One region of the Paenibacillus urinalis genome, then DNA from elsewhere that is predicted to be linked to it. Evidence: predicted binding sites of a transcription regulator. Region 1 holds the regulator's gene; the other holds the start of a gene.

Region 1 (3,930 bases):
GGAAGCGAAGGAAGCCTGGGACCAGCTCAGTGAGATGCTGTTCAGCTTACTGCCAGAACGAAGTGATGCTGCCCCTGGAGAAGCAGGACAGTTTACACTAAGACTGAAGCCGCAGAACAAACCAAAGAAATGGGATAAGCTCGCTGCGGTTGAGAATCAGTTCTATGTGACCGTATCCGAATTGGTTCGGAAGGCAGATAAGGTCCTTAGTGAAGTAAGGGAAGATCTCGATGACTATACGGCCGACAGCCTTATCACTGACGTAACAGGGCTTGTTAAGGATCTAGCTGGCTTCAAAGACCAATTAAGACATTTCATGCGCCTTGATGATGCAGGGACCGTATATTGGCTGGAAGCCAGCGGACAATTCAAGAGCAAGTCGCTTCAGCTGTATGCCGTTCCTGTAGATGTAAGTCCTCAGCTGAAGGAAATGTTCTTTGATAAGAAGCGAAGCGTTATTTTAACCTCTGCTACTTTATCGGTAGATAAATCGTTCCAGTTTATGATAGATCAGCTCGGATTGACCGAAGCACAGGAGCAGCAGAGGTTGCTCACATCACAGCTTCCATCTCCTTTTAATTACCGGGAACAAGCCCTTCTTGTAGTTCCGCGTGATTTTCCAAGTGTGAAGGGCAGTGTGGGTGATGATCACTTTGTCAGTATGCTCGTCAAGTCTCTGTCAGAGGCCGCGCAGGCGACTAAGGGCAGAATGCTTGTCCTGTTTACCTCTTACAAGATGCTGAGACAGGTACATGAGCCGCTGAAGGAAGCTTTGGCTTCAAGTGATATTTCTGTGTTTGGACAAGGGGTGGACAGTGGAAGCAGGACGAAGCTGACGAGAAGATTCCAGGAGGCCAAAGCTTCTGTACTGCTTGGAACGAGCAGCTTCTGGGAAGGTGTCGATATTCCAGGAGAAGCTTTATCCTGTTTGGCTATTGTACGTTTGCCCTTCCAGCCGCCTAACCATCCAGTTGTCGAAGCCAAGAGCGAGCTGCTGCAGGCGGAGAAGAAGAATCCGTTTATGAAGCTCTCCGTACCGCAGGCGGTTATACGGTTTAAGCAAGGTTTTGGAAGACTGGTGCGGACCGCTAAGGACCGAGGCATCGTTATCGTGTATGATACAAGAGTGATTGAATCGTATTATGGCAAGTACTTTTTATATTCCCTGCCAGGTCCTAAAATGGAGCATATGACAACGGACAAGATGGTTCCGCGTATAAGCGAGTGGTTAGAGGAACATATAACGAATGAAGAGAAGTAATATTAAGCACGGACACTGCTTGCAGGTGTGAGGGGGAATTATAATTGAAGTCGGACAAAATTTCAGAGGCTGTTGTAAGAAGACTGCCTGTATATCTGCGTTATTTACAAGAGCTGTACAAAAGAGAAGTGACCACAGTATCGTCACAGGAGCTTGGTCTCAGACTGGATTTGAATCCAGCGCAAATTCGTAAGGACCTCGCTTATTTCGGGGATTTTGGACGCAAGGGTATCGGCTATGATGTGGCATATCTCATCGATAAGATCAGACAAATATTGAAGCTGGATCAACAGATCAATGTGGCACTTGTCGGTGCCGGTAATCTGGGTCATGCCTTGTCGAACTATAATCGATATGTAAAAGACAATATGAAGATTGTCGCTGTATTTGATTCCCAGCCCTCGAAGATTGGCTCCAAGATTAATACACTGACGGTTCTGCCTATGGAAGAGCTGGTGAAGACAGTGAAAGATCTGAGCATTAGAATCGGCATTATAACGGTTCCGGATTCGGAAGCTCAGCGTGTGGCGGACTATCTGGTGGAGGCGGGAGTCGAAGCGATCCTTAATTTTGCCCCGATTATTATCAAGGCGCCTGCTCATATCCGGATTCATACAGCGGACTTCACTACAGATCTGCTTAGTCTGGCTTATTATCTAGAGAACGAAGCAGGGAAAGAGGAGGAAGAGGATGTCAAGTCATAAGTGGCTCATCAAGAACGGCAAATTTGCGGTAAGCGATCCTGAATGGCGAATCGTCAGCGGTTATATGCTGATTGAGGATGACCGCATTTCATATATAGGCGAAGATCTGCCCGAAGGAACAGAGGGCATTCCAGTTCATGACGGCAAGCATCAGCTGTTTATTCCTGGCCTTATTAATACGCATGGTCATGCCGCAATGTCCCTACTACGCGGCTATGGCGATGATCTTGCCCTTCAGGTCTGGCTTCAAGAAAAAATGTGGCCAATGGAGGAAAAGTTCACAGCTGAGGATGTCTACTGGGGAACCTCGCTATCTGTGCTGGAAATGCTGAGAGGCGGCACTACCGCCTTTCTTGATATGTATGACCAGATGAATCAGGTGGCAAAAGTAGCAGAGGAGTCGGGCATTCGCGCAAGTCTGATGCGGGGAGCGATTGGCTTCGGCTCAGATGAGCTGCGTGCTTTCAAGCTGAAGGAAGCAATGACCTTTGCCCGGGAATGGCATAATCAGGCTGACGGACGCATCACGACGATGCTGTCACCACATTCGCCATATACTTGCGGACCAGAGTTTATTGAGAAGTTTGTAGAAGCGGCACATGAGCTGGACTTGCCGCTGCATACACATATGTCTGAAACGGCCGCTGAAGTAGAACAGAATGTAAAAGAGTATGGACTGCGTCCAGTAGCGCATCTGGAGAAGCTCGGCTTCTTCTCTAGACCTTCTCTCGTGGCTCATGCCGTGCATTTGACGGATGAAGAAATAGAGGTGCTTGCCAAATACAATGTGGCAGTGGCTCATAATCCTGGAAGCAATCTGAAGCTGGCGAGCGGTGTTGCGCGAGTACCTGAGCTGTTAAAAGCAGGGGTTGTTGTGTCCCTTGCCACAGACGGTGCAGCAAGCAACAATAATTTGGATATGTTTGAGGAAATGCGTCTAGCTGCATTGATTCACAAAGGAGTCAGCGGTGATCCAACCGCCGTACCTGCTACTGAAGCACTTCGTATGGGAACAGAATATGGAGCGAAATCCATCTACGTCAAGGACACAGGAGTGCTGGCGCCAGGCAAAAAAGCGGATTTCATTGCAATAGACCTGGATCAAGCTCATTTCCTGCCTTACACCGATTTGATATCACATGTCATCTATTCTGCGAGCAGCAAGGATGTTCAACATGTCTGGGTGGATGGTAAGCAATTAGTTAAGAACGGTGAGATGCTCACGTTGGATGAAGAACGGATTAAACGCGAAGCACAAGCTGCTTTCGAAGGACTGACGTCCCGCTGATTGATGCTGGGGGCAAGAAGGGAGTTCAGCCTTGAGAAAAAAAAGAAAGTGGATCCTCATAAGTATTGTGGCTTTTATACTCGTGCTCTTAGGCATTTATATATTTTATGAATATGTAATGAAGGATACATGGGTAGAAGAAGAAGCTGCAATCGCTATTGCGAAAGAAAAAGAAGACCTGGTTACAGTAACGAAGACGCAAAAATCGGTCTGGTCTGAGGATGCCATTTATTGGACAATTGAAGGTGTAAATGCGGATAATGAGCCCATTATGGTATGGGTACAGTACGGTACTGACAAGAAGCCAAAGACAGATGAAAAGAGTGTACACAGCGAGAAGATTGAAGAAGGAACGTCTGAGGAAGAAATGCGCTCCAAGATCAGCTCACAGCTGCCTGGAATTGAAATCGTCAGACTGCAGCCGGCAGTTTATGATGAGACGTATGTCTGGCAGTTATTTTATAAAGAGAATGATCGTTACTACTATCGCTTCTATCGTTTCAGTGATGGAACCGAGCTAGAGGAAGGATTTCAGCTTCCGGTCAAAGAATAATGCACTCAAAAAATACCCTGAAGTGGTCTCCATTGGCCATTTCGGGGTTATTTGGATTGGAAACTTTGAAAAATAATTCATAGTTTAGATTTGGACCGCTGTATATGGTATGCTATATCTATAT
Region 2 (3,930 bases), 410 kb from region 1:
GTCTCCAGCTGCGGCACATGCTCACGGACCCAGCTTTGCAGTGATAACCCATCCTCCTCCGGCATTTCAATGTCACAGATCATGATATCGATCTTCTCTTGTGTGAGAACTTCTCTTGCTTCGTCAGCTGACATCGCCGTGTATAACCTGTCAAATCCGATATCACTCCAATCCACGGCATGCTTCATGGCTTCCAGCGCGTAATATTCATCATCCACGATGAGCAAGCTGTACATCCTTATTCTCCTCCCTCACCTTGCTGCTCTCTATATAGTTAATCGTCAGGTACACAAGGGCTCCGCCATCAGGGCTGTTCTCAAACTGGATCTGAGGCTCTATCCCCTTTACCTTCTTAAGCCGGTGCTTGACATTCCATATCCCAATGCTTCGTCCTGTTGCTTCTTCGGGATGCAATTCCCCCTGCTGAAGCCTAACTAATACGTCCTCGGCGAAGCCCGTGCCGTTATCCTGAATTCGTATTCTTAGCTGCTGTTCATTAGGGACAAAATCGAGCGTAATGTCCAAACGCAGTATACTTCTCCCTTTGCGGAAGCCATGCACAATGGAATTCTCTACGAAAGGCTGTATGGTGAGCGGTGGAATCAGCATTTCTTCGATATCCGGGTCTACGGTCAGCTCATATTGCAGACGTTCAGGAAAACGCAGCTTTTGAATTTCGAGATAATTTTTAATATGCAGAAGTTCATCCTTGATCGTAATCAGACTTCGATCCGCCTGCATACTGAAGCGAAAATACCCGGCAAGATGCTCCGCCATCTTCTGAACGAGCTCATTCTTGTGAAGTGCGGCAAGACTATGAATAATGTGAAGTGAATTAAGATAAAAATGCGGATTGATCTGCATTTGGAGCTGCTTGAGCTCGGCCTCCTGTACACGAAGCTGCTCCTCATACATGCCTATCTTCAGCTGCTGAACTTCTGCAGTCATTTGATTAAACGTATCTGTAACAAAAGTAAACTCAGGAGATGAGGATGGGCCAAGCTTTACACTCAGATCGCCCCTGCTGACCTTTCTCATTCCGGTTATCAGTGTATTCATCGGTTTAAACAAAACCTGTCTCAAGAAGAACAATACAGAGACAAGTAATAGAGCAGCCACGACTGGGATAAACCGGATAATCTGCTGAAATACAGGCAAGTTCCGTACAATACTCGCCTCGGGCAGCATAACGACATAATGAATGGCTCCGTCATGTGCGGGAACATCAATTAGCAAATATCGTCCTTCGCGTTCAGAATCACCTACGATGTCGTAGAGCGAATCCTCTTCTGAATTCTCTAATTGAAATGCGGACGCAAGCTTCACTACATGGTCAGGTACCACTGTGCCGGAGAGCGCCTCCCCTTCTCCTGACAAAATAACCGCCCCTCCGCCTTCGCCCCAATCCGCACGGTGTACACGCTCATTCAAGCTGTTGATCGGCACCCAGGCCCCAGCGATGAATTGCTCGTTAATCCGCACCGTTTTTACGAGATGATAGGTTCCCTTAGTCTGAACAATTTCCCATTTATGTGTCGGGACTTCTGCGCTCATCGAAGCAGCTGCAGGCATCATGGTTGAGAGCGCGTTGATCTTCTCGTCATACCCCCGCTGCGTAGCTAGCAGCGTATCCTTGTGAACGGTATCATACAGAAATAAGCCGTCCAAGAGATCATAGAATCCGAGATCTGTTCTGAATTTATTTACGATCCGCTGCTTGGCAATCGTGTAGTCACCACTGCCATAGGGCAGAAAAAACAACGAAATGATATCTGGGTCCTGTTCCCCCAGGCTATATAAGTAGCGATTCGTTTCCTTAAGGATCCGCTCGTTCTCCTCGACATTTTTGAGGACATAATTGCGATTGGTCAGGGATACCTGGTCGCGAACCACACTCATCGCATACACATTGTTAAAGTATAGAAACAGCACGAGCGGAGCCATAATTAAACAAAAGCCGGTGATGAATTTAAAACGCAAGGATGATCTTGTACGGAGTTTCATCTGCTGCACTCTCCACTTCCTACCATGCTTGAAAACGTTATCAAAAATGACATCTTCTGTAATTCGCTGGAACAATGACGAATCCTTTTTTCTTTTCCGTCTTAATTTGAGGATTTTTATTGCATGGCTTCATTTGTCAATCATCCTGAACACATGGTCATAAAGGTTACATAACAAGTAATAGAATTACAATTTATGTGAAATCAATCACAATATAATCTTTCCTCTTTTATTATGATAAAGACATAAATAACGGATTACGCTAGGGGGCAAGCATGATGGATACAGCGAAGGAAAAATTGGTCATCATCGGCAATGGCATGGCTGGGATCAGCACGGTTGAACAGATCCTCAAGCTGACGACACGATTTGATATTACGGTCTTTGGCAGTGAGCCTTATCCGAACTATAATCGGATTATGTTGTCTTACGTTCTGGAAGGCAGTAAAACGGTGGAAGATATTATTCTGAACGATCTGAATTGGTACAGCAATCAAGGTATTCGTCTCTTTACAAGAACCAAAGTGGAACGTATCGACGCGAATACACGTGAAGTGATTGCAGCAAATGGTATCAAGGTGCCCTATGACAAGGTTATTATTGCTACAGGCTCAAGCTCCTTTATCCTTCCGGTTCCAGGCAGCGACAAACAAGGTGTTGTTGGTTTCCGGGACATTGCTGACTGTAATGAAATGCTAGAAGCGTCTAAACAATATAGCAAAGCGGCTGTAATTGGCGGCGGATTGCTCGGTCTTGAAGCTGCAAAAGGCTTAGTCCAGCTCGGAATGGACGTAACTGTAGTTCACTTAATGGACACCCTCATGGAGCGTCAGCTGGATCGAGATGCTTCACAGATGCTCTTAGCAGAGCTTGAGCGGCAAGGAATTAAGTTCAAGCTGGGGGCACAAACCAAAGAGCTGTTCGGCGACAGCAGAGTCCAAGGATTGCGATTTGCTGACGATACGGAGCTGGAAGCCGATTTTGTCGTTATGGCGGTTGGCATCAAGCCAAATATCGGTGTTGCACAGGATAGCGGAATAGATGTAAACCGTGGTATCGTGGTGGATGATTATATGCGCACTTCTATGGATCATGTCTATGCGGTCGGAGAGTGTGCAGAGCATCGCGGCACTTGTTATGGTCTTGTCGCTCCCCTGTTTGAGCAAGGTATGGTGCTTGCCAAGCACATTAGTGGAGCGGATACAGCTCCTTATGAAGGCTCTGTCGTATCCACTAAGCTAAAAATATCCGGAGTCGATGTGTTCTCAACCGGAGAATTTATCGAAGGACAAGAACACACGGTCATCTCCCAGAAGGACGATTGGAAACGTACGTATAAGAAAATATTGCTTAAAGACAATGTTATGGTCGGAGCCGTCTTGTTCGGCGATATCGACAGCTCTGCCGAGCTGCAGAAGCTGATCAAGCAGCACGCTGTCATGACAGATGAACTGTACAGCTCCCTCATGGGAACCGGCTGCGGCGGTCATAAGAAAGTAAGCACTGTGGAGACCATGTCTGATGATGAAATCGTGTGCGGATGTAACGGGGTTACCAAAGGTACCATTGTCAATGCCATCACCGTCGAAGGCAAGACCACTCTCGATGAAATTAAGGCATGCACCGGTGCAACACGCTCCTGCGGAGGATGCAAGCCTGTCGTAGAACAGATTCTACAATATGTGCTTGGAGACGGCTTTGCGGCAAATGCCAAACAAGGAATTTGTGGCTGCACCGATCTCAGCCGAGATGAGATTGTCGCGGAGATCCGCGATAAAGGTCTTAGCACCACCAAAGAAGTAATGAATGTGCTTGGCTGGCAGCAGCCGGAAGGCTGCTCCAAATGCCGCCCTGCCATTAATTATTATCTAGGCATGGTTCATCCGGAAACGCACAAGGATGAGAAAGAATCGCGTTTTGTTAACG

Evidence for each region. The regulator Rex, encoded in region 1, represses fermentation and respiration genes when NADH is low (regulators of the CRP and FNR family bind a similar motif). The targets are predictions, from matches to a motif close to TTGTGAAATATTTCACAA.
Region 2: the regulator Rex is predicted to act here: its motif matches at 2,200-2,217, upstream of nirB (nitrite reductase large subunit NirB).

The regions. Positions count from the first base shown of each region.
Region 1 covers NZ_CP118108.1:3,635,203-3,639,132, reverse strand. Annotated here, with positions in the region: gene dinG (ATP-dependent DNA helicase DinG) at 1-1,261, shown strand, start outside; gene PUW25_RS16700 (redox-sensing transcriptional repressor Rex) at 1,306-1,965, shown strand; gene PUW25_RS16695 (amidohydrolase) at 1,952-3,253, shown strand; gene PUW25_RS16690 (cell wall elongation regulator TseB-like domain-containing protein) at 3,285-3,806, shown strand.
Region 2 covers NZ_CP118108.1:3,220,385-3,224,314, forward strand. Annotated here, with positions in the region: gene PUW25_RS14950 (response regulator transcription factor) at 1-236, opposite strand, end outside; gene PUW25_RS14955 (sensor histidine kinase) at 211-2,004, opposite strand; gene nirB (nitrite reductase large subunit NirB) at 2,283-3,930, shown strand, end outside.